Regions from separate parts of the Streptomyces europaeiscabiei genome, predicted to be linked through region 1. Evidence: predicted binding sites of a transcription regulator. Region 1 holds the regulator's gene; the other holds the start of a gene.

Region 1 (15,580 bases):
CAAGGACGTCCTGCTCCTCGACGTGACCCCGCTGTCCCTCGGTATCGAGACCAAGGGAGGGATCATGACGAAGCTCATCGAGCGGAACACGACGATCCCGACCAAGCGGTCCGAGATCTTCACCACCGCCGAGGACAACCAGCCGTCCGTGCAGATCCAGGTCTACCAGGGCGAGCGCGAGATCGCGGCGTACAACAAGAAGCTCGGGATGTTCGAGCTGACCGGTCTGCCGCCCGCCCCGCGCGGTGTCCCGCAGATCGAGGTCGCCTTCGACATCGACGCCAACGGCATCATGCACGTGACCGCGAAGGACCTCGGCACGGGCAAGGAGCAGAAGATGACCGTCACCGGCGGCTCCTCGCTGCCGAAGGACGAGGTCGACCGGATGCGCCAGGAGGCCGAGAAGTACGCGGAGGAGGACCACGCCCGCCGCGAGGCCGCCGAGTCCCGCAACCAGGGCGAGCAGCTCGTCTACCAGACCGAGAAGTTCCTCAAGGACAACGAGGACAAGGTCCCGGGCGACATCAAGACCGAGGTCGAGGCCTCCGTCGAGGAGCTCAAGGCCGCGCTCAAGGGTGAGGACACCGCCGAGATCCGTACGGCCACCGAGAAGGTCGCGGCCGTCTCGCAGAAGCTCGGCCAGGCCCTGTACGCCGACGCCCAGGCCGCGCAGGCCGCGGGCGGCGGTGCCGGTGACGCCAAGGCCGACGACGACGTCGTCGACGCCGAGATCGTCGACGAGGACCGTGAGCGCAAGGACGGTGCCGCGTGACGGAGGAGACCCCGGGCTTCGACGAGCAGCAACCGCAAGGTCAGCCGCAGCAGCCCGACGTCCCCTCCGGCTCTGACGACGCCGAGCCGAAGGCCGCCCCCCAGGAGGGGGCGGCCCCGGCCGGGGACGCGGCAGCGACGGCCCAGGTGGCCGGTCTGACGGCGCAGCTGGACCAGGTGCGTACGGCGCTCGGTGAGCGCACGACGGACCTCCAGCGGCTCCAGGCCGAGTACCAGAACTACCGCCGCCGGGTCGAGCGCGACCGGATCACGGTCAAGGAGATCGCCATCGCGAACCTCCTGACCGAACTCCTGCCCGTACTCGACGACATCGGCCGCGCGCGGGAGCACAGTGAGCTCGTCGGCGGCTTCAAGTCCGTCGCCGAGTCGCTGGAGACCGTCGCGGCGAAGATGGGCCTGCAGCAGTTCGGCAAGGAGGGCGAGCCCTTCGACCCGACGATCCACGAGGCCCTGATGCACAGTTACGCGCCCGACGTCACCGAGACGACGTGCGTGGCGATTCTCCAGCCGGGGTATCGCATCGGCGAGCGCACCATCCGCCCCGCGCGGGTGGCCGTGGCCGAGCCCCAGCCGGGGGCGCAGGCCGCCAAGGCGGACTCCGCGGAGACCGCGGAAGGTGCCTCCGGTGCCGACGACAAGGAGAGCGGTGGCCCGGAAGAGGGCTGACGCCGACGGCGTACACGGTGGCGTGCGCGGTGACGTGCACGCCGACGTGCGCGGTGAGTGGAAGGAGGGACGTCGCGGATGAGTACCAAGGACTTCATCGAGAAGGACTACTACAAGGTCCTCGGCGTTCCCAAGGACGCCACCGAGGCCGAGATCAAGAAGGCGTACCGCAAGCTCGCCCGCGAGTTCCACCCGGACGCCAACAAGGGGAACACCAAGGCCGAGGAGCGCTTCAAGGAGATCTCCGAGGCGAACGACATCCTCGGTGACCCCAAGAAGCGCAAGGAGTACGACGAGGCCCGCGCCCTCTTCGGCAACGGCGGCTTCCGCCCCGGGCCCGGCGCCGGCGGCGGCTCGTTCAACTTCGACCTGGGCGACCTCTTCGGAGGCGGCGCCCAGGGCGGGGGACAGGCGGGCGGCTTCGGCGGGGGCATCGGCGATGTCTTCGGGGGCCTGTTCAACCGCGGCAGCTCCGGCACCACGCGGGTGCAGCCCCGGCGCGGCCAGGACATCGAGTCCGAGGTCACCCTGAGCTTCACCGAGGCCATCGAGGGCGCGACCGTACCGCTGAGGATGTCCTCGCAGTCACCCTGCAAGCCCTGTTCGGGTACCGGCGACGCCAACGGCACACCCCGCGTGTGCCCGACGTGCGTCGGTACCGGCCAGGTCGCGCGGGGCTCCGGCGGCGGCTTCTCCCTGACCGACCCCTGCCCGGACTGCAAGGGCCGCGGCCTGATCGCCGAGGACCCCTGCGAGATCTGCAAGGGTTCGGGCCGCGCCAAGTCGTCCCGCACCATGCAGGTCAGGATCCCGGCGGGCGTCTCCGACGGCCAGCGGATCAGGCTGCGCGGCAAGGGCGCGCCCGGTGAACGGGGCGGACCGGCAGGCGACCTGTACGTCGCGGTGCACGTCGACCCGCACCCGGTGTTCGGCCGCAAGGAGGACAACCTTACGGTGACCGTGCCGGTGACGTTCTCCGAGGCGGCACTCGGCGGCGAGGTCCGGGTCCCGACCCTGGGCGGACCGCCGGTCACCCTGAAACTGCCTTCGGGCACCCCCAATGGCCGTACGATGCGGGCCCGGGGCAAGGGCGCCTTCCGCAAGGACGGTACCCGCGGGGACCTGCTGATCACGGTCGAGGTGAGTGTTCCGCAGGACCTGTCGGGGAAGGCTCGTGACGCGCTGGAGGCGTATCGCGAGGCGACCGCGGGCGAGGACCCGCGAGCGGAGCTGTTCCAGGCCGCGAAGGGAGCTTGAATGTGATGGACGGCCGCCGTCGAAACCCCTATGAGCTGACGGAAGAGACACCGGTGTACGTCATCTCGGTGGCCGCCCAGCTCTCCGGTCTGCACCCGCAGACCCTGCGACAGTACGACCGTCTCGGCCTGGTCTCCCCGGACCGCACCGCCGGACGCGGCCGTCGCTACTCGGCCCGCGACATCGAACTGCTGCGCACCGTCCAGCAGTTGTCGCAGGACGAGGGCATCAACCTGGCCGGCATCAAGCGCATCATCGAGCTGGAGAACCAGGTCGCGGCCCTCCAGTCGAGGGTCGCCGAGATGGAGGCCGCCCTCGACGGCGCCGCCGCGACCATGCGCCAGCGCGAGGCCGCGGTCCACGCCTCGTACCGGCGCGACCTGGTGCCGTATCAGGAGATGCAGCAGAGCAGCGCGTTGGTGGTGTGGCGGCCGAAGAAGGCCAAGGACTAAGGGCTGTCCCGTAAATGATCTTCGGGTCGCCTCGGGCGTGGTTGGCCGCCGTGCGACCCGCTTGCCTATCCGGCGAGGGCGAGGTTGTGCATCCGGGCGATGCCGAGCATGGCGTGGTGGACGCCGTCGCCCTTGAGACGGCAGTCGCGGAGGATTTTCCAGGTCTTCATGCGGGCAAAGACGTGCTCGACCCGGGCCCGGACCTGCTTGTGGGACTTGTTGTGCTCCTCTTTCCAGGCCGGGAGTTCGGTCTGGCCGCGCTTGCGGCGGTGCGGGATGACGAGTCCGGTGCCCGGGTAGCCACCGTCGGCGATCGTGACGGTGTTGCCCACGGCGGCCTTGGCACCGGACTCCTCCCACGCCTTGCAGTCGTTGCGGTTCCCGGCGAGCGGCCGGCCGACCACGACGACCAGGCGGGTGTCGGCGTCGATGACGACCTGGTGGTTGGTGGAGTACCGGTAGTTCTTCGACCGCTCGGCGATGGTGTGATCCCGGGTGGGCACCAGGGTGCCGTCCACGATGAGCACAGCGTCCTTCGCGAACCGCTTACGGGGCTGGAGCGCGAGCATCGGCCCGAGATGGTCGATGATCCGGTCCGCCGCCGACTTCGACACCCCGAACAGCGGCGCGAGCTGCCGCATGGTCAGGTTCGTGCGCCAGTAGGCCGCGACCAGCAGGGCGCGGTCCTCCAGCGGAAGGCTCCACGGCCGGCCCCTGCGGACTGTGTCCGCGCCCTCGCGCCGCAGCACCGTCACCAGCTTCCCGAACTGCCGCGGGCTCAGCCCGGTGAACGGGGCTATCCAGGACGGCTCTGACGCCGTGATCACACCAGCCACAGCAAGATCATCACATCAGGGTCAGACGGAGGTCCTCAGCCCAGCTCTCGCAGCGGACGCGACCTCTGGGGAATGAGAGCTCCAGAGCTACGCGTCCGGTGTTCGGTTCGTGCTCTTCCCGCACCGCCAGAATGCTTTCCCCGATGTGATCTGCGAACGGTGTCTCGTTGCCGATCGCTCCCACGGTGACGCGTCCCGAGTCGCCCATGTCGTAGCCGGTGTGCGGCTCTGACTCCTCGACGATCAGACACCCGTCCGATCCAGTTGTGACGTGAACGGTTGCACCCCGGTCATCGATCAGCCACACGTCCAGCGGCCCCGCAGGGGCATCGCTGCCATACACATGCTGCGATCCGACGACCTCCGCGAGCAGGCGTCCCACGAGACTCTGTGCAGCCGCCCCACCGCCATGAAGCGGGCACCCGCTCGACTTCTCAGGCTCCATCGGCCGACAGTACCGCCAGCCGACCTCCCAGCTCACAGCCTTATACGGGACAGCCCTTAGGCGGCACCGCGTCAGGCTCACGTGGGCCGGCCGAGGGAAGCGTGTGAAGGGGCCCGGTCTCGGTGCGAACCGAAACCGGGCCCCTTCGGCGTTCAGCCAGGAGTCAGGAGTCAGGAGCCAGGAGTCAGGAGGCCGGTGGTACGGCCACGCTCACCAGTACCGGCAGTGAGGTGGTTCCGTCCTCGCGGACGCCGACGACCTGGTACCACAGGGAGGTACCGGTCGGGACGTTCTCGTCGTAGAGCGGTTCGGAGTCCGGCAGCGCGTCGAACGTGGCGGTCCGCGCGTTCCAGCGGGAGGCCCGGAAGGACGCGTAGTCCTCGGTGCCGGCGGGCGACCAGCCGTGCACCTGCACATTGCCGATGGCGGAGAGCGACACGCCGGCCGCGTGCGTGGCCCCGGCCGGCGTTTCCACGGTGGGCCGCAGATCGTGCTCGGTGACCTGGACCGTGGTGCCCGCGCCGAGGTTCTCGGCGAAGTCGACCGGGCGGACGACGTAGCAGAGGTTCTCACCGTCCGCGACATCGACGTCCCGCCACGTCGTCTCGGTCACGCGGGTGTTGTCGAGCTGTTCGGTGTCCGTGCAGACGCCGTCGGCGATCGTGCCCCGCCACACCGTGTACTGGTCGACCCCAGGGAGTGACCCCGCCGCGCGTTCGCTACGCGGGGGATGCAGGCGTCTCAGGGGAGAGGGGCAGGGGATCGGTGACGAACCACCCCCGTTGGGGCACGGCATACACCCATCCTTCGTCGGCCAGCAGGCCAAGCCCTCTCCGTACGGTCGTCCGAGCGATCCCGTAGCGCTGCACGAGCTGGGCTTCACTCGGCAGCATGCGTCCGGGCTGCCAGTCACCGCGCCGAATCTGCGCGCGGAGGATCTCGGCCAGCTGCCGGTACGGGGTCAGAGGCGCGCCGTGGTCGATCTCAGCGTCAGGGTTCATGGAGTCGACGCTAGGCAAGTGGACTGGTTGGCGCTCTTTGGGATACGTATCGATACGAAGCGATACAATGCGCTACCATGAGGCTCAAAGAAGCGCCCCGGCGGGAAGGGTGAGAGCTTCCGTGCCGGGGCTTAGCCGACTGAAAAGGAGTCGACCTGTGCGCACCTACTGGCCGCGATCCTGAGCCTTTTCCTGCCTGCCCGCGGAGCGCACCGCGCTGTCGTGTCGCCCCCCGCCGCCCCCTCCCGTCCGCCCATGCCCACGTACCGGCCCGCACCCCAGTGCCCGTTCCTGGGTGACGTCATCAGGGCCGATGGGCTGCCGCTGGTCCGGCCGTACGTCGTCGTATGGGAGCGCGAGCGGGACGAACTCGATCGCAGGCGCCTTCAGCGGGCGCGGCGCCGGGCGGCCGTCCTGGCGACGCCGGGCCAGGACCACTACCCGTGGGGGGCTGCCGTATGAGCGTGCCGCGTCTTCGTAGTCTCGGCGTGGACCCGGGGACGGGCCGGGAGTCCTTCGCCGACACGCGCCCCGGCGGTCTCCTCGACGCGCTGGCCGACACGCACGCGCTGAAGGCCGCCGCCGTGCTGGTGACGGTCGTGGGTGCCGTGCTGGAGGCGGGGAAGGCGTCGGACGCCGAACTCGCCGCCTTCGTACCGGCGTTGTGCGCGGCGCTCGAAGAATGCGTCCGCATCATGACCGCGGACGCGGACAGGAAGTGACGGCGAAAGGGAGTCCGGCCGCAGGGCCGTGACGCCGGTGGGTGGTCAGGGCTCCTCCCTGGCCACCCACTGCTTGCTGGTGACGTATCTGTCGTGACGGACCGACAGCTCAACTCATCTCCGCCAGCCTCTCCTCGATGGGCCCGGCCGAACGCAGGCGAATGGCCTCTTCGTACAGCTTCCGTTCGTCCTTGTGGTCCAGCCACGGATAGCGGACACGCCAGCGGTCGACGACGTACTGCAGCAGGTCGAACCGGCCTGCGGCAGCGATCGTGGCTGCGGCGACCAGGCTCTGTCTCGTCGAGAGCTGCGTCTCAGCCGCGTCCTGGTAGTTGCGCTGTCGCACCGCCATCATGGCCTGCAGGGCCAGCACCGGCTGCGGGAAGTCCCAGAAGTGCTCTCCGCGGGTCCACGCGGGCAACTCTCTTCCGGACTCGGGAGTCCAGTCCGCGAAGTCGGCGAGCAGATCCGGATGAATGGTCACGACGTCGTCGCGTGGCCCGAACGGTGTGCCTGAGAGCACCGCTCGCATGTGGGAGCGAAGAGCGGTGGACCCGTGGAACAGCTCGCGCACCAGTCGGGCGTTGAGCCATGGATCGTCCTGTGCGAGGAGTGCCGGAACCAGCGTTTCGTCCCGCAAGTGCCCCCATCCGAGGCGACCTTCGCTGCCCGTCAGGGGCCAGAAGAGCCGCCTCGGGTTGAGGAGGATGTCCCACAGCTGACGGTCGCCGTGCCTCACCAACGCCTGGAGTGTCTCGGCACTGTAGGTGGTCCGGGCAAGGAGGAGACGGACGGGAACGTCGAGCCGGGCCACCGCGGAATCGATGACGGCGCCCGGAGCGAGGCCGAGCAGTACGGCGGCGGCATGGTGCTCCACGAGCATTGATGCAGCTTCCGCGGAGGGCGTTTGTTGTTCTTCCCGGGTGGCGGCGTCCAGGAGCGCGGCCAGCGGGCCCTCGAAGCCGTTGGCGAGCAGGCGCACCGCCTTGGCCCAGTGCGCTGGGAGGATGCTGAGGTGCTCACGCACCTTCTTTGCACTGGCGTCGTCAAGATCGGGGCCGACCAGGAAATCGGCGGCAGGCAGCACGTCGACTGTCTCCGCGCCGACGGCGAGTTCTACCGCGTGCCGCACAAGGCGCGGCAACGGTGCCATGGAGTACGGGGTGATGCGGGACAGGTGAGTCCACACGTCGGCCTCGTCCACTCCCGGCTGCGCCGCCCGCGTCTCGTCCAGGACCTGGGCCACGATCCGGCCGATGTGCTCGTTGCCGACGGCCCTGACGATGCTCCGCACAGGGCGGGCATGCCGCACCACGTCCTCGACGGTCACTCCAGGCACCCAGCCCGGCTGGGCGGAGGCCGCGTTCACGAGCGCTTGAGGCTCCATGCCTCCCGACGCGGGCGTCCACGGAACGATGCACCGGGAGGCGAGCGTGTCGATGGCGGTGTCTCGGTTGGCCAGGACATGCTGCAGGTCCAGCGGGGTGAGGTCGGCGTCGGCCAGGGACCGGGCGACATCCTCCGGGCAGTCGTCGTGAGCCAGCAGGATGCGGTACCGCGCCAGAGTGAGGTCGCGGTGATCGCTTGCTCGGGGGGAGGAAAGGCGACTGCGCACCAAGTCCCAGTCCACCTGGTACCAGGGATCGCCGGTGATGGTCCGACCCGCCGCAGCGACCTCGCTCTGTGTGAGTTGGAGGAGGTCGTGCGGCTGCGGCGGGCATGACAGCCGCAGCCACCAGGTGCGCAGAGCCTCGTCCAGGTGTTCGTCGCGATGCCGGCGGCGCTCTTCGGCGGCGGCCTGGAGCGGACGGACGGATCGGATACGCAGCGACTCGGCACACACGTCGCGAACGTCCCGGTCCCGGATGCCCGTCGTGCTCTGCGATGTCAGCGCACGCAGGTCGTGGACATGGTCCGACTCCCACAGACGTATGCCGGCGACCAACTGTTGGTACGGCGTCAGCACCTCTTCGTCGCCCTGCCAGGAGGCGTGCAGAGCGTGCGCCACGAGGCCCGGCTCGCGGGAGTCGTAGCACAGGCGCAACAGGTCGGTGTCCCACGGCTCGGACGCTGGGAAGCTGAGTCTGGCCTGTACCGCGTAGGTGCGCGGGAGAGAGGGCTCGGAGGTGGAGCCGAAGGGGCGGCCCTCCAGGAGTGCCAGACGCGTCGCGGGAGGCAGCCGGCGCTGCGCGTCGGTGGCGCCGATGAGCAGCCACTCGTTGATCCGGGGAACGTCGAGACGGAGGAAGGCGCGCTCGATGTCCGCGCCGCCGGACGATCCGTGGCTCATGGAGTCGTCACGACGTCCCAGGATGCTCTCCCACACGGCCGGGTTGCCCGACGCGATGAGCAGTGAAGCGAGCCGGGCACGTAGGTCGGAATCGGCCCCGGCCAGCATTCCCGGGCCGAGGCGAGCAAGAAGCCGCTCCGGTAGATCACCCGGTGCGATGAGACCCAGCCAGCTCACGTTCTTCGGGTCGACGTGCGTGCGTGACGCGGCCACGGAGGCATCGTGTCGTGCCGCGTGGTCGAGCAGGTCGGGGAGATCTCCGGGGAAGCCGCGAGCCAGCAGGACGAACGCGGTCTCCCAGGCCCGGACGTCCGAGCCGAGCCGGGCACGAACCCGCTCCTCCACCTCCGGCAGCGGTGAGGTGGACCAGGGTTGGCCCGGCATTCGGAAGTGTCCGGCAGGGGTAGTACGCCACTGCTGCTCCACCAGTTTGGACGACACAGCGGAACCACCGTCGCCGAGCACCTCGACGAAGTCGCTGTCCAAGCCGGCGATCAGGTCGGCCCGCGTGACGACGAGGGCCGCCTGTCGCGCGGTCAGCCCCCAGTTCTCGTACAGGGCCTCCACCTCGTCCGCATCGCCATGTTTGGCGATCCAGTCACGCAATCCCTCCGGCGGCGGGTACCGCCGCTGGTTCAGAAGGTACAGACGGCCCTGTGCTTCCATCCGGTCGGCGACCACTGCCGCCGCCGAGGGCGTGGCGTTCTGGAAGAGCCGGACGAACGTCTCGTCGAACTCCTCCTTGCCTTTCGTCACCGAGAGCCACCCGACTGCTGACCGGGCCAGTTCGGCGGCGGCCCCGGGGCCCAGCTGCCCGGATGCTGGGGCGGCTGGACCGGGGGCATCCACTGGGCCTGTGGGGCAGCCGGAGCGTAAGGCTGCTGAGGCGCCCCCGTGTGAGGCTGTGGGGGCGTCGAGGGGTGTTGCACGGGGGCGTAAGGCTGCTGCGGAGCGACATACGCCTGATCGGCGGTGATGGCGGGAGCGGGGATGTACTGCGGCGGTGTGTCGAAGCGGGGCAGCGGCTGCGTGCTCACCCGGTCCAGGAGGACGACGTTGGGGTTGCAGTCGCCGGCGTGCACCTGAACGGCACCACCGGGCTGCCGTTCCACCACCAGCAGGTTGAACTCGGCGAGCGACTGGAGCTGCGTGGGTTCGAGGGCGTACTCGTAGACGCGCTGCCGCCCGGTCGCCAGGCTCGTGCTGTCGCTGTCTCCGGTCGTGTGGGTGGTGGACTCGTTCGTGGTGTGGGTGACGCTCATGGAGGTGCCGGTCGTCTCGCTGTAGCTGCCGCCGGAGTTGGTGGAGTCCGACGTCGAGAGCGGGTTGAACCAGCCCTGGTAGGTCGTGGAACTGCTGCTGCCCCAGTTCCGGCCGTACGTCTCCGAGTGGCTGGTGGTGGTGCCGCGGCTTACGGAGGAGCCGATCGTCTTGGCGACGGAGGTGTTGACGGTCCGGCCCTCGGTGTCCGTCAGCGAGTGCAGGACGAAGGAGTGGTGGCGGCCCAGGAAGTCGGCGGCGACCGTGGCTTCCTGGTGGTTGCCGAGCCGCATGAAGGCGACCGTTCCGCCGCCGATGAGCTCCTCGCCGGCATCCCGCAGATGCGAGTGCACGAAGGTGAGTTGGGCGCCCCGGCGCTCACACACCTGGGCCAGCTGTTCGAGGTGACGACGCTGGAGGCCCTGCTCGCCCAGCATCACCACGACGCACGGGGCCTCCTCCTGGAACGAGGAGAGCCGCCGCATCACGCTCTGCAGGGCGAGGTCGGCCAGCAGCTCCGCGCTCGCCGAACCCGCGCCGAAGTCCAGTGCGACGCAGGTCAGATAGCCGGGCCCACGCCCCTCACGGGCCGTTCCCAGCTGCTCCAGCGGGTGCACGAAGGACGCCAGCCGGATGAGGCTGTCCCGCATCTGGTCCTTGTTCTTGTCGCTGAACAGATCGTCCGCGATGCGGTTGCGCTCCTCCCTGCTCAGCGCCTTCGTGTCGTCGGCCTCGCCCACCAGGATCCGCAACCCGGCACCGAGCCGCGCCAGGGTCACGTCCTCGCCCAACGCGCCGCACAGTTGGGTGAGGATCCGGGTGTAGACGGCACGGTCGGCCCGGGCCGACTCGGGGCTGTCCCCGTGGATGGCCTCGACCAGGGCCTGCACGAGTTCGTGCGGCGCGAGCCCGCTCACGATGCCGCTCTCCGCCGTACGGCTGGGCAGCAGCTGCACGTCCACGGGCACGCCGCTCGCCTCGGCGAGAACGGACAGCTCACGGCACACCAGGGCCTGGGTCAGGTCCAGCACGATCAGCGGCCGCTGGCGCAGCGTCGAAGCGCCGAAAACCGTGAGGAAGCCCTCGCGACCGCGCTGGCTGCCGCCGAAGACGTCCAGCCGCCGGGTGCCCGCTCCGAAGGGCAGCGCGCCCCAGGCGTCCAGGCCGGCGATCCACTGCGTCTGCTGGGCCTCGTGGAGTGTCCAGCGTTGGTGCCACGACTGCCAGTCGTTCTGGAAACGTTCCTCCAGCGCCTTCGCCTGGGCGGTGCGGGCACGGGTGGCGGCGGTGTACCGCAACGAGGCGTAGAGAGCCCGCACCACCAGGATGCCGACGATGACACCGCCGATGGTGAGCATCACCGTGAAGACCAGGCTCAGCAGGTAGAACACCACGGCGACGACGATGCCGATCCTCAGCGCGGAGCTGATGCGGTCCTTGCGGTCCAGCCTGGCGGCCTGCACACGGTTCTCGTAGCTGCCGTCCAGCTCCGTGCGCTGCGGCTCGGCTTCGACGAACGGCTGACGGAGCGACTCGGGGTCGCGGTAGGTCCAACCGACGCGCTGGCCGGCGTCGAACAGTCTTTGATACGGGCCGAGCTGCCCGGCCTCGGTGTTCTCGATCGTCATGGGAGGGCTCCAGGCCGGTCAGGCGACGAAGGTCTCGATCGCGCGTATGCGCTTGTGCAGCGGCGGATGTGTGGACATGAGGCGCGCCATCGTTCGCTGCTTGCGGCGGTCGTCGTCGGCTCCCGCCGCGTGCCACGCGGTGAACACGGAGACCAGGAGCGGACCGTAGCCGATCAGGCCCGCGAACCGGTCGGCCCGCAGCTCACCCTGGCGCCCGGACCAGGCGAGCAGGAACGGTACGGCGTAGAGGGCCAGCGCGGCCGGGAAGGTGAAGAGCAGGGCGATGGCCAGTACGCCGAGGAACAGCACGAAGAGCCCCGCGAGCACCTCGGAGATCGCGGCGAGGACGCGGATCACGAGCCGCAGAGCGCTCATGACGAGCCGGGCGGGCACGGCGTACCAGTGGCCGAGCAGACCGGCCCACGCGTGGCCGCCGACATGATGGCCCAGCTCGTGGGCGAGCACGGCGGCCAGTTGCTGGGGCGGGAGACTGCGCATGGCGCCGCGCGTGACCCCGACGATGTGGCCTGCGGCGGCGGAGGCGTTCAGCTCGTCGGTGTCCTCCATCCACAGGTCGTACTGGGAGCCGTCGACGCCGGCCCGTTGGGTGACCTCGTACCAGATCGGCTGGAGCACGGCGAGTTCGCTGCCCAGGGGCTCACGCATCTTGAAGTACAGCTTCGCCAGGCCGCGTTCGGTCGGCCGGTTGAACACCAGGGCACCCGATGCGAGCCACGCGACGACGAACGCCACGTCCACACCGCTCGGCATGGACAGCGAAATCAGGAACATCACCAGCAGGCTGCCCAGGAAGAGGGGGATGTTGAGCAGCAGGGTGGTCACGGAGGAGGAGTCGGCTCCGCGGCGAACCTCGGGGGTGCCCACCGGAGCGTGGGCAGCGGGGAACTCGTCACCGGGGGTGGTGGCGACGGGGGCGGGCACAGGTGGTGGGGGCGGTGCGTAGTACACGGGCTGGGGCGTCTGCGGAAGCGGTGCTTGCGGAGCCGCGTACAGCGGGTGGTGAGGTGCCTGGGGTGCCTGGGGTGACATCTGCGGGGTGCTGTACGGCTGTTGAGCCGCTTGAGGGGGCGCCGGATAGTGCTGCTGCGGGTGCTGCTGCGGGTGCGCGTGCGGGGGCGGATACGAAGGCTGATACGGCGGCGGCGCGAACTGCTGGGGTGGAACCGCCTGCTGGGGCGGAACCGCCTGGTAGGGCGGCTGCGCCGGAGGCGGGTGGGCAGGGCCCGGTGCGTACGTCTGCGAGGGCTGGGCCGGGGCACCGTACGGCGGCATGGCAGGCGGTGCGTCCGGAGCCTGGTACGCGGGCGGCACCTGGTGCGGCTGGCCGGGGGGAGGGTAGCCGTGGGGGAAGTCGCCCTGGGGAGGATGGCCGGGGCCGACCGGCCGGCCCGGTTGGTGCGGATCGACAGGATGGGTCACGTAAGAGGTCCGCCCTGGGAAGGAAGTGGGCCGAAAAGGCAGCCACATGTGGACAGTTGAGAAATGACCGTCCCGAGGGCGGCAGCACGTACGCCTCTGGTGATGTGAACTCGCCCCCGTGACCGCCGAAGCGGCAGCCAGTCATTGATTCGCAGCCGAAACATGCTGCATGAATTCGCCCCCCGAGTCCAGTTGGAACCACCGGTAACGAAGTCACAGTTGCAAGGCTTGGCCTGGGACCCGACCGGCTCTAGGGTGTAGGCGCAAGATCGACAACGGGGGAGACGTTGCGAACCGCACTGCTTGCGCACGATTCTGGTCAACTCGCTGATGACGCCCGTTTCTTCGCGCCGGCTGACAACTCCGGCAACTGGGGCGGTCCGCCCGTTTGCCGGAGTGAAGTCGACGAAGGGGCTGCTTCTTCTGCCGCCTTGGAGCGGCGCGGCAAAGGGCCTGACCGTCCGCATCATGTGAGCCCGGCCCGGTATCGCGGACGCGCGGGCCAGTCGTATCCGGTCGAGACACAGCGGCCGCGGCTGCGCGCCGATCAGCGAGCGAGAGCGGTCCGCACCCCATGAACACCACGCCGTACGGCGGCACATGGCAGCGTTTCCTCGACATGGACGCCTGCCTGCTGCGAGAGGTCCCTCGCCAACGCCTCACGGACGACCGGCCAGGCGGTCCCGGCGACGACCTGCACGCCCAGCGGCTCGCCGCCCTGGTCTCCGCGCATCACGCACGGCGCTCCGAAGACCACACGGGCGGTGCGGTGTTCGTCGGTTGGGCGCGCAGCGCGGCGGACCGGCCCATCGACGTGATGGTCGGAGGGAGCGCTCTGCTCGGCGGTCGTGCCGACGCCGACGGCGGCAGCACTCTGCTGCGACTGCCCGCAGGCGCACGCGGGCCGGCCCAGCCGAAGGGAACCGCGGCATCCCTGTTCGCCGGCTTCCCGCACTGGAGTGCCGTCGCGGGTGTCACCGACGGGCTGCTCGTCGACGCGGAGCCGAACGCCACCGGGAACGGCGCCGCACGGCAGCGGCCCAGCCTGGAGGACTGCCTCCTGGCGGTGTGGCAGGAGCCCTTCGCCTGGATGGTGTTCGCCGAACCGGTGCCCGCCGACGAACTCGACGACCTCACCGGCGACATCGCCGACGAACAGCGCCGCGCCATGTCCAAGGCGGACGGCTCGCCCGAGTACGCCATCGCGGCGACCCGGTTGGAGCGACGCCACAAGGACCTGGCCAAGGCGGCGGCCACCGGACTGTGGCGGATACGTCTGCTGGGCGGCGGACGTACGCCGGAGGAGGCAGCCCGTGTCGCCGCGCTCGTCTGCGCGTCGGCGGACCTGGAGGGGCTGCCCTACGCCCTCCGGCCGACCGGGCGGGTCGGGGACCTGCCCACGGTGCTCGGCGGAGCTCTCCCCGCCCCTGAGGAGTACCCGTTCCATGCCGGATCCGATCTGCTGGCCGCTCTGGCCCGGCCGCCCGCCCAGGAGATACCGGGCGTACGGTTCGCGCTGCGCCCGGAGTTCGACGTCACCCCCGAGACCACCGGTCGTCCGGCCACGGCCGACACCCCGTCTCCGGTCCGGCTCGGGTCGGTGCTCGACCGCAACCGCAGCCCCGTGGGTGACCTGGAACTGACCCGCTCCACCCTCAACCGCCACACCTTCGTGTGCGGGGCGACGGGCGGCGGCAAGTCGCAGACCGTGCGCGGACTGCTGGAGGCGGCCACCCATGCGGGCATCCCGTGGCTGGTGGTGGAGCCGGCCAAGGCCGAGTACCGGTTCATGTCGGCACGGCTCGGCGACACGAGCGATGTCGTCGTCATCAAACCCGGCGACCCCGACACCCTCCCGGCCGGCCTGAATCCCCTGGAGCCCTCGGCGTTCGCGAACGGCGAGCGCTTCCCGCTCCAGACGCACCTCGACATGGTGCGCGCCCTGTTCCTGGCCTCCTTCGACCCGCAGGAGCCGTTCCCACAGGTCCTGAGTGCCGCGCTGACCCGCTGCTACGAGGACCTCGGCTGGGACCTCACCCTCGGCGAACCGCTCGTGCCCGGCACCGAGCCGCGCTACCCCACCCTTGAGGACCTGGAGCACACGGCCCTCAAGGTCGTGACCGACATCGGCTACGGCAAGGAGGTCGCCGACAACGTCCAGGGTTTCATCAAGATCCGCCTGGCCAGCCTGCGGCTCGGCACGACCGGCCGCTTCCTGGAGGGCGGCCGCCCGCTCGACTTCGGTGAACTCCTGCGCCGCAACGTCGTCTTCGAGATCGAGGACGTCGGCGACGACAAGGACAAGGCGTTCCTGATGGGCACGATCCTCATCCGGCTCGTCGAGTACCTGCGCATGGAACAGCGCGTGACCCGCCGACTGTCCTTCCCCTTGCGGCACTTGAGCGTCTTCGAGGAGGCGCACCGGCTGCTCCGCCGCTCGGAGGAGGGCGGCGCGAGCGCCCACGCGGTGGAGATGTTCGCCGGTCTGCTGGCCGAGATCCGGGCGTACGGCGAGGGCCTGATCATCGCCGACCAGATCCCGAGCAAGCTGTTGCCCGACGTCATCAAGAACACGGCGGCGAAGGTCGTCCACCGTCTCCCGGCCCAGGACGACCGCGAGGCGGTCGGCGCGACCATGAACATCACGGCGGCCCAGTCCGAGTATCTGGTCACCCTGCGGCCGGGCGAGGCGGCCGTCTTCACGGACGGCATGGACTATCCGCTGCTGGTCCGGATGAAGGACGGGACGGACCGCGAGGACGCGGGGGCGATCCGGCCGGCGTCGGCGGCC
Region 2 (15,580 bases), 1.3 Mb from region 1:
CGTGACCAGGCTCTGGGTGTCGTGCAGTTGCTCCGAGGCGGCGAGGATCGAGGGCGCTCCCGCGCCCGCTATGGCGGCGGCCACGACGGCCACGGCGACGATGAGCCGGTTGCGTACGCGCGCCTTCCGCCCGGTGCCGACGGGGGCCTGCGCCTGTGCCGTCCCCGGTTGGTTCGGGGAGGCCGCGGAGGCCTTCGAAGCTGCCTGCTTGTCTGCGCGCCGAGGCCGCGTCTTCTGCACCGGTGCTCGCATTCCTGACTCGTGTACCCATGGGCCGGGGTGACGATCCGTCGACCACTCACATGACGTATGTCCTGTACAGCCGTCCCCCCGGTACGGCTCCCGACCCTCCCAGTGCCGGTGGGCAGTGGTCCCGCATCATCAGTCCCGCCACCCGAAGGAGTGAACATCGCAGGGGAGTTGGCGGGCAAGTTCTTCCGGCTGGTGCCGCTGTCCCGCACGTCGGGCCGGTTGGACGTCGGCGACGTGCTTTGACAGTATTCGCCGCCGCGCTTCACCGCTCACGATCATTCCATGCCAAACCCGGCTCCCCTTCTGGAGGGTCCGGGTCGTACGGCGACCGTTGTCGGCCTTTCACGGATCTTGTGGCGGGCTCGTGCAGACTGGCCGAATGCGCACCGAACTCGTCTCGGAGCCCGGCGACCCTCTCCGCCCCAACGAGGACTTCGCGTCGGTGGCCCTGCCCGCGGGGGGACAGGGCGGCGCCCTCGTCGTCCTCGACGGCGTGACCCCGCCGCCCGACGGCTACGGCTGTCGACATCCAGTCGCATGGTTCACTTCCCGCCTCGGCGGCACCCTGACCGAACTGTCCGTTTCGGAGCGGGATTCGCCGTTGCCCGACGTGCTTTCACAGGCCATTTCCAGTACCGCCCGGGCCCACGCCCAAACCTGTGACCTTTCTCACCCACGAACCCCGCAGGCCACAGTGGCTCTCGCCCGCTGGTCGTCGACGGCCGTGGAGTACCTGGTGTTGTCGGACTCGGCCCTGCTGTTCGAACGACCGGACGGCACGGTGACGGCCGTACTGGACGACCGTCTGTCCCTGCTGCCGAGGGCCGCCCTGGCCACGGCCGCGAGCGTCGACTCGACCCTCCGCAACAGGGAGGGCGGCTTCTGGACGGCGGCCGCCGATCCCGCCGTGGCCGCACGGGCGGTGACGGGAACCGTCCCCCGCGAGGAGGTCCGTTCGCTGGTCGCGCTGACGGACGGCGCGAGCCGCTGGGTGGAGATGTTCCGCGAGGGCGGCTGGCCGGACTGCCTCACCTTCGTGCGGAAGGCGGGGGCGCACGGCCTGGTGCAGCGGGTGCGGGAGCTCGAAGTCACGGACGCGGAACGCGATTTCCTGGGGCGCGGCAAGAGGCACGACGACGCGAGCGTGGTGTTCGTGGAGTTGTGAGGGCCTTTCCGGCGCTCAGCTCTCCACGCCTCGGTTCAGCTGGTGCAGCAACTGTGCCAGCTGGGCCACCTCGTCCCGGTCCCACCCCGCGAGCTGCCGTACGTACGCGACCCGGCGGGCGTCCCGGACCGCCCGGAAGCGGGCCCGGCCCTCCTCCGTGAGATGGACGAGCCAGGCGCGGCCGTCGGCGGGGTCGGGTTCGCGGGCGATGAGGCCGAGGTGTTCCAGGGCGCGGAGTTGACGCGACATGGTGGCCTTGCCGACGCCGATGTAGGCGGCGAGTTCGGTGGCGCGGAGGCGGCTGGCCTCGTCGAGGCGGGCCAGCAGCCCGTAGGCGGCGGACTCCAGGTCGGGGTGGACGGCACGGGCCATCTCCCCGGACTTGGCGCGGGCCCGCCGCAGCAGGACCGTCAACTCCCGTTCCAGCGCCAGGAACGCCTGGTCCATACCGCTCGTCGGCATGCCGGACCCGGCACCACCGCCGTCGCCGTTTCCGCCCTCGTCGTGCACGTCAGCGCTCCTGATTCCGTTCCGGGTTCCTGAATATTTCCGCCAGGGCCGCCGTGGCAGGCAGCGCCGTTCAGTATTTCGCAGCCACGGGCCGACACGGACCGCCTCACTCTCGCGGGCGCTTCCGCAGGTGTGCCGACTGCCGGCTCCTCGGCACGCACGCCGGCCGGCTTGTCGGCACGCACGCCGGCCGGCTTGTCGGCACGCGTGCCCGTCGGCTTGTCGGCACGCGTGCCCGTCGGCCCATGGGAAAGGCCCGGGTCTCCCTCACGGGGGACCCGGGCCTTCACCCGTCCGGCGGGTGTCCGTCACACCACCACCGGAGTCTGGGGCGCCACACGAAGGCCGGGCGGGGGTCGGGCTGGGGTCGGGCGGCCGACGCAGCCTGGCGAACCACCGCCCGGGTCCGCTGCGGGTCCGGTGGGGGTCCGCTGCGGGTCCGGTGGGGGTCCGATGCGGGTCCGGTGGGGGTCCGCTGCGGGTCCGGTGGGGGTCCGCTGCGGGTCCGGTGGGGGCTGGTCGCGCAGTTCCCCGCGCCCCTGAAAAGCAGGGGCTGCGCCCCGCAGCTTTTCGACCCGCAGACCCATCACCCTCGGGCCCGCAGGACTGGTCACCTTTCAGACCCGCAGGCCTGGTCACCTTCAGACCCGCAGGCGCGGTCGCCTCTCAGACCCGCAGGCGCGGTCGCCTCTCAGGCGCGCAGGCCCGGTCACCTTCAGACCCGCAGGGTCCGTCGCTCTCAGACCCGCAGGGCCATGGGCTTCAGACCCGCAGGGGCCTGGTCTTTCAGGGGCGCGGGGAACTGCGCGACCAGCCCCCACCGGACCCGCACCCGCCCACGTACCGGACCGCCGTCCGACCGACCGGCCCCGGAGAGCCGCCTCCGGGACGGCGTTCCCCGGGCCGACGAAGCCCGGGGAACGCCGCCCCGGCGATCACGCGGCCACCGGCACCTCCACCCCCGCCCGCGCCGGGGCGAGCGCCAGCTCCAACACCTGGCGGACATCGGTGACCGCGTGGACGTCGAGCTTGTCGAGAACCTCGGCGGGGACGTCGTCGAGGTCCGCCTCGTTCCGCTTCGGGATGATGACGGTCGTGACGCCGGCCCGGTGCGCGGCGAGCAGCTTCTGCTTCACACCGCCGATGGGCAGCACCCGCCCCGTCAGCGAGACCTCACCGGTCATCGCCACGTCGGTGCGGACGAGCCGGCCGGACAGGAGCGAGGCGAGGGCCGTCGTCATGGTGACGCCGGCGCTCGGGCCGTCCTTGGGGACCGCGCCCGCCGGGAAGTGGATGTGCACACCCCGGTCCTTCAGGTCCGCGACCGGCAGCTCCAGCTCCGCGCCGTGCGAGCGGAGGAAGGAGAGCGCGATCTGCGCGGACTCCTTCATCACATCGCCCAGCTGGCCGGTCAGGGTCAGCCCCGCCGCACCCGTCTCCGGGTCGGCGAGCGACGCCTCGACGTAGAGCACGTCGCCGCCCGCACCGGTGACCGCGAGCCCGGTCGCGACGCCCGGCACGGCCGTACGGCGCTCCGCCGGGTCCTGGGCCGACTCGGGCACGTGGTGCGGCCGCCCGATGAGCTCGCGCAGGTCCCCGTCGGTGACGGTGAACGGCAGCTTCCGCTGCCCCAGTTCGTGCTGGGCCGCGACCTTGCGCAGCAGCCGCGCGACCGACCGCTCCAGGTTCCGTACGCCCGCCTCGCGCGTGTACTCACCGGCGAGCCTGCGCAGCGCGCTCTCGTCGAGGACGACCTCGTCGGCGCCGAGCCCGGCCCGGTCCAGCTGCCGGGGCAGCAGGTGGTCCCGGGCGATGACGACCTTCTCGTCCTCCGTGTAGCCGTCCAGCCGGACAAGTTCCATACGGTCGAGCAGCGCCTCCGGGATCGCCTCCAGGACGTTGGCCGTGGCCAGGAAGACGACGTCGCTCAGGTCCAGCTCGACCTCCAGGTAGTGGTCCCGGAAGGTGTGGTTCTGCGCGGGGTCGAGGACTTCGAGCAGCGCGGCGGCCGGGTCGCCCCGGAAGTCGGAGCCGACCTTGTCGATCTCGTCGAGCAGGACGACGGGGTTCATGGAGCCCGCCTCCTTGATCGCCCGGACGATCCGACCGGGCAGGGCGCCCACATACGTACGCCGGTGTCCGCGGATCTCCGCCTCGTCCCGTACGCCGCCGAGCGCGACCCGGACGAACTTCCGCCCCATCGCGTGGGCCACGGACTCGCCGAGGCTGGTCTTGCCGACACCGGGCGGCCCGACGAGCGCGAGCACGGCACCGCCGCGCCGCCCGCCGACGACACCCAGCCCCCGGTCCGCACGCCGCTTGCGCACCGCGAGGTACTCGGTGATGCGCTCCTTCACGTCCTGCAGCCCGGCGTGCTCGGCGTCGAGCACCCGCTGGGCACCCCGGATGTCGTAGGAGTCCTCGGTCCGTTCGTTCCAGGGCAGTTCGAGCACAGTGTCGAGCCAGGTCCGGATCCAGCCGCCCTCGGGCGACTGGTCACTCGACCGCTCCAGCTTGTCGACCTCCTTGAGCGCGGCCTCCCGTACCGCCTCCGGCAGATCGGCGGCCTCGACGCGTGCCCGGTAGTCGTCGGACTCCTCACCGTCCTGCTCGCCGTTCAGCTCACGCAGTTCCTTGCGCACGGCTTCGAGCTGCCGCCGCAGCAGGAACTCGCGCTGCTGCTTCTCGACGCCCTCCTGGACGTCCTTGGCGATGGTCTCGGCGACGTCCTGCTCGGCAAGGTGGTCACGCAACTGCTGGGTGGCGAGCTTCAGCCGGGCGACGGGGTCGCCGGTCTCCAGGAGCTGGATCTTCTGCTCGGTGGTGAGGAACGGCGAGTACCCGGAGTTGTCGGCGAGCGCCGACACGTCGTCGATCGCCTGCACCCGGTCCACGACCTGCCAGGCAGCGCGCTTGCGCAGCCAGCTGGTGGCAAGTGCCTTGTACTCCTTGACAAGTTCGGCGACCTGCCCGGGCAGCGGATCCGACACGTTCTCGTCGACGCTCGTCCCCTCGACCCACAGGGCGGCGCCGGGCCCGGTGGTCCCGGCGCCGATCCGCACCCGGCGAACGGCGCGGATGAGCGCCCCGGGATCACCGTCGGCCAGCCGGCCGACCTGCTCGACGGTCCCGAGCACGCCCGTGCCCGCGTACGCCCCGTCGATCCGCGGCACCAGCAGCACCTTCGGCTTCCCCGGCTCCGCGCGCGCCGCCGCCTGCGCGGCCTCTACCGCGGCCCGAACATCCGTGTCATTGAGGTCCAGCGGCACCACCATTCCCGGCAGCACGACCTCTTCGTCGAGCGGCAGCACGGGCAGGGTGAGCGGTGAGGACGTCGATGCCATGATCTCTCCCTAGGCAGTCAAGTTGAGCTATGCCGACTCAATGCACGTGAGCCGAGGAATGTTCCCCAAGGGACGGGCCGTTCGCTGTGGGCGATCAACCGCCGCCCAAGCGCACACTCCCACCGAAGACCCCGAGGGCCGCAACGCGCGGCCGGAGCACCGGAATCAGGGCTGCCCTGATCAGGGCACACCGCACCACGGCCGGATTCGCCGCGGCCCGCGGCGCACCGAGACCCGACAGCCGATCCCCTCCTTCCTCGCACCTCCTCGCACCTCCTCGCGCCTCCTCGCGCGAGGAGGCGCGAGGAAGGCCGGCACAGGCGCTTGCCGCCCTGGGCTTCTCCGTCTCCCCGCCTGCCCTCCGGGCGGGGTGGACGGCCGGCCAACCCCTCGGCGGGGGTCTCACCCACCCCGACCCCTGTAATAGTCTTTAAGTAATCTCATCCATTACACACACAGGGGTTGCGGTGGACGGAATCGTGCGGGCCTGGATCGACGGATGGGTCGTGTCGCGCGGTGCCGCGCCCCCGGCGGTCGAGCCGTGGGGGTGCACGATCGACATGGGCATGGCCCAGCACGTCACCCGCCACGTCTTCGCGGCGACGAACGACGAGGTCGAGGAGGCGACGGTCCGGAAGGTCGCGGACGCCGTCACCGGAGCCGGGACCTGGCTCAAGGTCTTCGCGGAATCGTCGAGGGTCGGCCCCTGGCTGGGTGAGGGCTGGTGGGTCGACCCGGAACCGGGCTGTCTGATGTCCGTGCGGCTCAGGACGCACGAGACCCCGGCCCCCGCCCCCGACGGCTATCGGCTCCGCACCTGGACGTTGGGTGGCGTGACCCGGGTGATGGTCGCCGCGCCGGACGGCTCCTGGGCCGCGCGCGGCCAGATCGCCCCGACCGGAACGACCGCGGTCGTCGACCAGATAGAGACGTCCCCGGACCACCGCCGCCGCGGCCTCGGCACGGTCGTCATGCGCACCCTCACCCGTGCCGCGCTCGAACAGGGCGCCGAGGTGGGGGTGCTGGGCGGAACGCCGGACGGGCGGGCGCTGTACGAGTCCCTGGGGTGGAGGGTGGAGGCGCCGCTGACGAGCGCGAAGTTCACCGTGTCTCCTTCGAGGATGCCCTGGCCTTCAGGCCGGGGAGGAATCGAAGCTCCCGCGTAGCGGGGCAGGGGGCGGGGTTTCGCCGTCAGGGCGAAAGGCCGTGCCTGTACGGCAAGTTGCCCTCCGATAATCCACCGCAATAGCGTGTTATGTGTGAAGATTGTCGCGCAGGTGAAGTTGTTGCCTGCGTCCGCTCATGACGCGGACGCACTGGCAGCGACCCTGCGCGCCTGCAACCGGGCCGCGAACGCGGCGTCCGAGGTGGCGTTCGCGAGGGACCTGAAGCGCCGGAACGGGTTGCAGGATGCCGTGTACCACCGCATCAAGGCCGACTTTGATCTCGGGGCGCAGGCTGCCGTACGCACCGTCAAGAAGGTGTGTGATGCGTACGCCACGCTCAAGGCGAACCTGCGGGCCGGGAACTACGGCCCCGAGGGATCCAAGCGCCGGGCCAAGGTGGAGGCGAAGCCGATCCGTTTCCGGGAGGGTGCGGCGCAGCCGTACGACGACCGCATCCTGACCTGGAACCTGGACGCCCGGACCGTGTCCGTCTGGACGGTTGCCGGGCGGATCAAGGGCATCCCGTTCGTGTGCGCGCCCGGGGCGATGCGCCTGCTGGCCTCCCGCAAGGGAGAATCCGACCTGGTGATGCGGGACGGCATGTTCTTCCTGGTCGCCACCATCGACGCCGCCGAACCCGAGGCGTACGAGCCTGACGGTTTCCTCGGGGTGGATCTCGGCATCGTCAACATCGCCACCACCTCCGACGGCGAGATCATGGCCGGACGTCAGGTCAACCGGTACCGGCAGCGCAAGCGTGACCTGCGCACCAGGCTCCAGAAGAAGCGCACCAAGAGCACGGCCCGGGTCCTCAAGCGCCAGCGGCGCAAGGAATCCCGGTACGCCACCCAGCGCAACCACATCATCGCCAAGAAGCTCGTCGCCACCGCTGAACGCACCTCCCGGGGCATCGGACTGGAAGACCTGTCCGGTATCCGCCAGAGGGTTACGGCCAGGAAAGACCAGCGGGCACGACTGCACTCCTGGGCGTTCGCCCAGCTCGGCGCGTTCGTCGAGTACAAAGCCAAGCGGGCAGGTGTGCCCGTGGTCCATGTGGACCCGCGCAACACCTCCCGCCAGTGCTCCGAGTGCTGGCACACGCACCGGACCAACCGGACCGGCCAAGCCCGGTTCGCGTGCAGATCCTGCGGGATCGTCCTGCACGCGGACCACAACGGCTCCCGCAACATCGCCCACCGGGCCGATGCCGCGTGGAAGCGGGGCGCAGTCAACCGCCCCAGTACCGCCTAGCGGTACCGGACGCAGGGAACCACAGTGGGGCATCACGTCTCACTCTGCCTGCAAGCCCGGCCCTTCAGGGCCAGGTAGTTGACGGCCCTCGGCGACACGGCACGGCCCAGCGCCACTCGCTCCGGCCCGGGTCCTTCGCGTCCAACTTCCGCTCGGGGTCGCCGGCCCGCGTCAATCCGGAGCGGCCTCCGTACTCCCGGAGATCGCCGCGAAGGCCGCCGTGCTCGTCGCCGGCTACGGGGCCCTCGACGCGTCCCTGCTCGCCGCGGCCCTCGGACGGGCGTGAGCCGAGGTCCGACCACCCTTCGAACTGCCGCGTCCCATGGCGGAGGTGAAGGCGTCCCGCCCTGATGGGCCCGACGACACCGAGAACCCGGTCTTCCCGCACGGCCACGGCCCGGCGCCCCTATCCCGCTCCGCCCGCGCCCTGATCACGCCAAGTCGTCGCCGGGGCACCGTAATTCGGCAGCCCCCCACACCACGGACACGTAAAGATGGGCGGATGCCCATCATCGACGAACCCGAGGTCGACGCACCCGAAGTCATCGACCGGCGCGAGGGTCCCTACGGCGAGGTCGTGCTGCGGCGGCACGGAAAGCTGCTGCAGATCATCGCCAACGGGTGCTTCCTGATGGACACCTCGGACGGACGCTCGGAACGGCTGCTGGTCGACGCCGCCCTCGACGCCCTGACCGGCCGTTCTCGGCCAAGTGTGCTGATCGGGGGTCTGGGTGTCGGCTTCTCGCTCGCACACGCCGCCGCGGATCCACGCTGGGGGGCGATCACGGTTGTCGAACGCGAACCCTCCGTCATCGAGTGGCACCGCGCGGGTCCGCTGGCAGAGGTGTCCGCGGAAGCGCTCGCGGACCCCCGTACGGACATCGTGGAAGCCGATCTCGTCGCGTACGTCAATGAGACATCCGCCACGTTCGACGCGCTCTGCCTGGACATCGACAACGGGCCCGGCTGGACCGTCTCCGAGGCCAACCAAAACCTGTACTCACCAGCTGGATTGGCAAGCTGTGCAAGGGTGTTGAGACCTGGTGGGGTGCTTGCCGTGTGGTCGGCGCAGCCTTCTGCGGAATTCGAGGAAACCTTGCGGAATGCCGGATTCCAACAGGTGCGTACCGAAGAGATCATGGTTGCCCGAGGAGTTCCGGACGTGGTGCACCTTGCGATCCGACCTGGATAGCCGTGGTGCGGTGACTGCCCGTACCCTGCTTTCCTGGCGCCGATCATTCAAGCGTCAATCGCAGTCATGCGCAGCCGTGCGTAGTCAAGGGATCACCCCACGGATTCCGGAAAGCAACACAGGGGCGGGCGATGGAGCAGACACACACCACCCACAGCAGCACCACAGCGACGCCGGGCGCACAGCGCCGGGTGCTCGTGGTCGAGGACGACCCGACGATCGTCGACGCCATCGCGGCCCGCCTGCGCGCCGAGGGCTTCGTCGTGCAGACCGCGACCGACGGGCCGGCCGCGGTCGACACCGCGGAGGCCTGGCAGCCCGACCTGCTGATCCTCGACATCATGCTGCCCGGCTTCGACGGCCTGGAGGTGTGCAGGCGCGTCCAGGCCCAGCGGCCCGTCCCCGTGCTGATGCTCACCGCCCGGGACGACGAGACGGACATGCTGGTCGGGCTCGGCGTCGGTGCCGACGACTACATGACCAAGCCGTTCTCCATGCGTGAGCTGGCCGCCCGCGTGCACGTCCTGCTGCGCCGGGTGGAGCGGGCCGCGCTGGCCGCCACCACACCTCGCTCGGGCATCCTGCGCCTCGGCGAGCTGGAGATCGACCACGCGCAGCGCCGTGTCCGGGTGCGCAGCGAGGACGTACACCTCACGCCCACCGAGTTCGACCTCCTCGTATGTCTCGCGAACACCCCGCGTGCCGTACTCTCGCGCGAACAACTGCTCGCCGAGGTGTGGGACTGGGCGGACGCGTCCGGGACGCGGACCGTGGACAGCCACATCAAGGCGCTGCGGCGGAAGATCGGCGCGGAGCGGATCCGCACGGTGCACGGTGTGGGGTACGCCCTGGAGACCCCGACCCCCTGAAGCCGTGCTCACACCGTGTGCGCAGGGCATACGCAGGCACGTAGGGACAGAGGGCTGGTGGCGTCATGAGCGGAGTCGGTGACCCGAGGTCGCGGAATCTCGGAGGCGCGCAGTCGCGGAAGGGCGCGGGACCGCTCAGCGGCCTGCGTCCCTTCTCGATCAAGACGAAGCTCGGCGCGCTCGTCGTCATCTCGGTCCTGATCACGACCGGTCTGTCGATGATCGCGGTGCACACCAAGACGGAGCTGCGCTTCATCACGGTGTTCTCGATGATCGCCACGCTCTTGATTACGCAGTTCGTGGCGCATTCGCTCACCGCCCCCCTGGACGAGATGAACGCGGTCGCCCGGTCGATCTCGCGCGGCGACTACACCCGCCGGGTCAGCGAGAACCGCCGGGACGAGCTGGGCGACCTCGCGCACACGATCAACCTCATGGCCGACGAGCTGGAGGCCCAGGACCGCCAGCGCAAGGAACTCGTGGCGAACGTCTCCCACGAGCTCCGCACGCCCATCGCCGGCCTCCGTGCGGTCCTGGAGAACATCGTCGACGGTGTCACCCAGGCCGACCCCGAGACGATGCGTACGGCCCTGAAGCAGACGGAACGCCTGGGCCGCCTGGTGGAGACCCTGCTCGACCTCTCGCGCCTGGACAACGGCGTGGTCCCGCTGCGGCGCCGCCGCTTCGAGGTCTGGCCGTACCTCTCGGGCGTCCTCAAGGAGGCCCAGATGGTCTCCTCGGCCCGCGGCGGCATCACCTCCGGCTCCGGCAACCACACCCGCACGGACGTCCACCTGCACCTGGACGTCCACCCTCCGGAGCTCACCGCGAACGCGGACCCGGAGCGCATCCACCAGGTCGTCGCCAACCTCATCGACAACGCGGTCAAGCACAGCCCGGCGCACGGCCGAGTCACGGTGAAGGCCCGCCGCGGCCTCACCCCCGAGTCCCTCGACCTCGAAGTCCTCGACGAGGGTCCCGGCATCCCCGAATCCGAATGGCACCGCGTCTTCGAACGCTTCAACCGCGGCGCCGTCAGCTCCCCCCACGGCCCCGGCAGCGACGGCGGCACAGGCCTGGGGCTCGCGATCGCCCGCTGGGCGGTGGACCTCCACGGCGGCCGCATCGGCGTCGCCGAGTCCCCGAAGGGCTGCCGCATCCAGGTGCTCCTGCCGGGGGTGCCCGCACAGAACGGCCAGCGCCCGGCCCAGGTCTGACACCACGTCCGAGGCGAAGCGAGCCTGTCACCTCACGGCCAACCCGCAGGCCCCTGAGGCGCCGGACAACGCAAACCCTGGGAACGGCAGACAACCCACCCGCAAGCCTCGCCAAACCGCAGCCCACCACAACCTCTCGAAGCCACGACCCGAGACTGACTTCGAGGGCCTGGGCAACCAAAGGCTTTCTCGGGGCAACGGGCGAAGACAGGCTTCCTCGGGGCCACCGCCGAGGACGGGCTTCCAGGGCCTGGGCAACCGCAGGCTCTCTCGGGACCACGGGGGAGGAGGGGCTTCCAGGGCCCTGGGCAACCGCAGGCTCTCTCGGGACCACGGCCGGGGACGGGCTTTCGGGGCCGCGGGCAACCGCAGGCTTTTCAGGGGCGCGGGGAACTGCGCGAGCAACCACACACGCCCCGCACCCGACCACCCACCCACGCGCCAGGGGGTCTGGGGGCGCAGCCCCCAGGGACAGGATGGGACGGGTAGGGGCGGCGGGGGCGGAAAAATCCCGCAATACCCAGATCACGCATGGCTGAATCCCCCCACCATTGCCGAATATCGCTCATCCTCTCGGGGCTTACTTCTCTGCCAAGTTGACGTAAAGTTCGAAGCGGAGCCACAAGATCCACGCCAGTTCCGCACAGCCGGACACGTGTGATCAGGTGCGTTCAGGCAGAGGGCCGCGAGCACATACCCGCAGGCCCCACCCGACGCATGCCCGGCACCCGCACCTCACACCCATTCCGGACCGGAACCACGCTTGTTTCCCGCCATTTCCACCCCCGAAACACACTTTCCGATGTGACTTACGCGACGAAGAGCGGACCCGGCCTGACCTTCCCGGCCACGGGGGCGTAGCCTTGATTCCCGCTGTCCATCACCTTGTGAAGCGGAAGAGGGCGGTTGCCGCCGTGTCGCCACAGTCCCCCAGTAACTCGAGCATCTCGACCGACGCAGACCAAGCGGGTAAGAACCCCGCCGCGGCCTTCGGTCCGAACGAGTGGCTCGTCGACGAGATCTATCAGCAGTACCTCCAGGACCCGAACTCGGTAGACCGAGCCTGGTGGGACTTCTTCGCCGACTACAAGCCAGGCGCAGCTGCCGCCTCGGCTCCGGCGAGCACTGCGGCCGCGGGAGCCGCAGCGACCACCACACCCGCGGCACCCGCCGCGCCGGCCCAGGCCGCACCCGCCGCCCCGGCCGCGCCCGCCCCCGCTGCCCCGAAGCCCGTCGCCGCCGCTCCGGCCCCGGCCCCCGCGAAGCCCGCGGCCGCCGCGCCCGCCAAGCCGGCGGCTGCCGCCCCGGCGAAGCAGGCCGCGCCCGTCGCTGCCGCCGCCGGGGGCCCGGAGCTGATCACGCTGCGCGGCCCCGCCGCCGCGGTCGCGAAGAACATGAACGCCTCCCTGGAACTGCCCACGGCCACGTCCGTGCGCGCCGTCCCGGTGAAGCTGCTGTTCGACAACCGCATCGTCATCAACAACCACCTGAAGCGCGCCCGGGGCGGGAAGATCTCCTTCACGCACCTGATCGGCTACGCGATGGTGCAGGCCATCAAGGCCATGCCGTCGATGAACTGGCACTACGCGGAGAAGGACGGGAAGCCCACCCTCGTCAAGCCGCCGCACGTCAACTTCGGCCTCGCCATCGACCTGGTGAAGCCCAACGGCGACCGTCAGCTGGTCGTCGCGGGCATCAAGAAGGCCGAGACGCTGAACTTCTTCGAGTTCTGGCAGGCCTACGAGGACATCGTCCGCCGCGCCCGCGACGGCAAGCTGACGATGGACGACTTCACCGGTGTCACGGTCTCCCTGACCAACCCCGGCGGCCTCGGCACCGTCCACTCCGTGCCGCGTCTGATGCCCGGTCAGTCGGTCATCATGGGCGTCGGCTCGATGGACTACCCGGCCGAGTTCCAGGGCACCAGCCAGGACACCCTGAACAAGCTCGGCATCGCGAAGGTCATGACGCTCACGTCGACCTACGACCACCGGGTCATCCAGGGCGCCGCCTCCGGCGAGTTCCTGCGCGTCGTCGCCAACTCCCTCCTCGGGGAGAACGGCTTCTACGACGAGATCTTCGAGGCGCTGCGCATCCCCTACGAGCCGGTCCGCTGGCTCAAGGACATCGACGCCAGCCACGACGACGACGTCACCAAGGCCGCGCGCGTCTTCGAGCTGATCCACTCCTACCGGGTCCGCGGCCACGTCATGGCCGACACCGACCCGCTGGAGTACCGCCAGCGCAAGCACCCCGACCTCGACATCACCGAGCACGGGCTCACCCTGTGGGACCTGGAGCGCGAGTTCGCGGTCGGCGGTTTCGCGGGCAAGTCCCTGATGAAGCTCCGCGACATTCTCGGCGTCCTGCGTGACTCGTACTGCCGTACGACCGGCGTCGAGTTCATGCACATCCAGGACCCGAAGCAGCGCCGCTGGATCCAGGACCGCATCGAGCGCCCACACACCAAGCCGGAGCGCGAGGAGCAGCTGCGCATCCTGCGCCGGCTGAACGCGGCCGAGGCCTTCGAGACCTTCCTGCAGACGAAGTACGTCGGCCAGAAGCGCTTCTCACTCGAAGGCGGCGAGTCGGTCATCCCGCTGCTCGACGCGGTCATCGACTCGGCGGCGGAGTCCCGTCTCGACGAGGTCGTCATCGGCATGGCCCACCGCGGCCGGCTGAACGTCCTGGCGAACATCGTCGGCAAGTCGTACGCCCAGATCTTCCGCGAGTTCGAGGGCAACCTCGACCCGAAGTCGATGCACGGCTCCGGCGACGTGAAGTACCACCTGGGTGCCGAGGGCACCTTCACGGGCCTCGACGGCGAGCAGATCAAGGTCAGCCTGGTCGCGAACCCCTCGCACCTGGAAGCCGTGGACCCGATCGTCGAAGGTGTCTCCCGCGCCAAGCAGGACATCATCAACAAGGGCGGCACGGACTTCACGGTCCTGCCGGTGGCCCTGCACGGCGACGCGGCCTTCGCGGGCCAGGGCGTGGTGGCCGAGACCCTGAACATGTCGCAGCTGCGCGGCTACCGCACCGGCGGCACGGTCCACATCGTCATCAACAACCAGGTCGGCTTCACGGCCGCCCCGGAGTCCTCGCGTTCCTCGATGTACGCCACGGACGTGGCGCGCATGATCGAGGCCCCGATCTTCCACGTGAACGGCGACGACCCGGAGGCCGTGGTCCGCGTCGCGCGGCTGGCGTTCGAGTTCCGCCAGGCGTTCAACAAGGACGTGGTGATCGACCTCATCTGCTACCGCCGCCGCGGTCACAACGAGTCGGACAACCCGGCCTTCACCCAGCCGCTGATGTACGACCTGATCGACAAGAAGCGCTCGGTGCGCAAGCTGTACACCGAGTCCCTCATCGGTCGCGGCGACATCACCCTGGAAGAGGCCGAGCAGGCCCTGCAGGACTACCAGGGCCAGCTGGAGAAGGTCTTCACGGAGGTCCGCGAGGCCACCTCGCAGCCGGTCTCCGGCGAGGTCCACGACCCGCAGGACGGCTTCCCGGTCGCGGTGAACACCGCGATCACGGCGGAGACCGTCAAGCGCATCGCCGCGTCCCAGGTCAACGTCCCGGACCACATCACCGCCCACCCGCGTCTGCTGCCGCAGCTGCAGCGCCGGGCGGCCATGGTCGAGGACGGCACGATCGACTGGGGCATGGGCGAGACCCTCGCGATCGGCTCTCTCCTCCTGGAGGGCACCCCGGTCCGCCTGGCCGGCCAGGACTCGCAGCGCGGCACCTTCGGCCAGCGTCACGCGGTGATCATCGACCGTGAGACGGGCGAGGAGTTCACGCCGCTGATGTACCTCTCCGAGGACCAGGCGCGGCTGAACGTCTACAACTCCCTGCTCTCCGAGTACGCGGCGATGGGCTTCGAGTACGGCTACTCGCTCGCCCGTCCCGAGTCCCTGGTGATGTGGGAGGCCCAGTTCGGCGACTTCGTCAACGGCGCCCAGACGGTCGTGGACGAGTTCATCTCGTCGGCGGAGCAGAAGTGGGGCCAGACGTCCGGCGTCACCCTGCTGCTCCCGCACGGCTACGAGGGCCAGGGCCCGGACCACTCGTCCGCCCGCCCGGAGCGCTTCCTCCAGATGTGCGCCCAGAACAACATGACGGTCGCGATGCCGACCTCGCCGTCGAACTACTTCCACCTCCTGCGGTGGCAGGTGCACAACCCGCACCACAAGCCGCTGGTCGTCTTCACCCCGAAATCGATGCTGCGCCTCAAGGCCGCTGCGTCGAAGGCGGAGGAGTTCACGAGCGGCGAGTTCCGCCCGGTCATCGGCGACGGCTCGGTCGACCCGAACGCGGTCAAGAAGGTCGTCTTCTGCGCCGGCAAGGTCTACTACGACCTGGAGGCCGAGCGTCAGAAGCGCGGCGTCACGGACACGGCGATCATCCGCATCGAGCGCCTCTACCCGCTGCCGGGTGCCGAGGTCCAGGCCGAGGTCAACAAGTACCCGAACGCCGAGAAATACCTCTGGGTCCAGGAGGAGCCGGCGAACCAGGGCGCCTGGCCCTTCATCGCCCTCAACCTGATCGACCACCTCGACCTCGCGGTCGGCGCGGACGTCCCGCACGGCGAGCGCCTGCGCCGCA

Evidence for each region. The regulator HspR, encoded in region 1, represses chaperone genes until heat shock. The targets are predictions, from matches to a motif close to TTGAGNNNNNNNNNCTCAA.
Region 2: the regulator HspR is predicted to act here: its motif matches at 5,294-5,312, upstream of lon (endopeptidase La).

Annotation. Positions count from the first base shown of each region.
Region 1 covers NZ_CP107841.1:5,718,275-5,733,854, forward strand. Annotated here, with positions in the region: gene dnaK (molecular chaperone DnaK) at 1-772, shown strand, start outside; gene grpE (nucleotide exchange factor GrpE) at 769-1,458, shown strand; gene dnaJ (molecular chaperone DnaJ) at 1,537-2,715, shown strand; gene OG858_RS25015 (heat shock protein transcriptional repressor HspR) at 2,721-3,167, shown strand; gene OG858_RS25020 (transposase) at 3,233-4,003, opposite strand; gene OG858_RS25025 (hypothetical protein) at 4,014-4,448, opposite strand; gene OG858_RS25030 (fibronectin type III domain-containing protein) at 4,633-5,124, opposite strand; gene OG858_RS25035 (GntR family transcriptional regulator) at 5,168-5,449, opposite strand; gene OG858_RS25040 (hypothetical protein) at 5,705-5,911, shown strand; gene OG858_RS25045 (hypothetical protein) at 5,908-6,171, shown strand; gene OG858_RS25050 (hypothetical protein) at 6,281-9,217, opposite strand; gene OG858_RS25055 (hypothetical protein) at 9,214-11,349, opposite strand; gene OG858_RS25060 (M48 family metalloprotease) at 11,368-12,789, opposite strand; gene OG858_RS25065 (ATP-binding protein) at 13,364-15,580, shown strand, end outside.
Region 2 covers NZ_CP107841.1:7,054,947-7,070,526, reverse strand. Annotated here, with positions in the region: gene OG858_RS31075 (sensor histidine kinase) at 1-252, opposite strand, end outside; gene OG858_RS31070 (protein phosphatase 2C domain-containing protein) at 632-1,417, shown strand; gene OG858_RS31065 (MarR family winged helix-turn-helix transcriptional regulator) at 1,433-1,927, opposite strand; gene lon (endopeptidase La) at 2,863-5,271, opposite strand; gene OG858_RS31055 (GNAT family N-acetyltransferase) at 5,739-6,437, shown strand; gene OG858_RS31050 (RNA-guided endonuclease InsQ/TnpB family protein) at 6,531-7,688, shown strand; gene OG858_RS31045 (spermine/spermidine synthase domain-containing protein) at 8,191-8,880, shown strand; gene OG858_RS31040 (response regulator transcription factor) at 9,012-9,749, shown strand; gene OG858_RS31035 (sensor histidine kinase) at 9,815-10,966, shown strand; gene OG858_RS31030 (multifunctional oxoglutarate decarboxylase/oxoglutarate dehydrogenase thiamine pyrophosphate-binding subunit/dihydrolipoyllysine-residue succinyltransferase subunit) at 11,881-15,580, shown strand, end outside.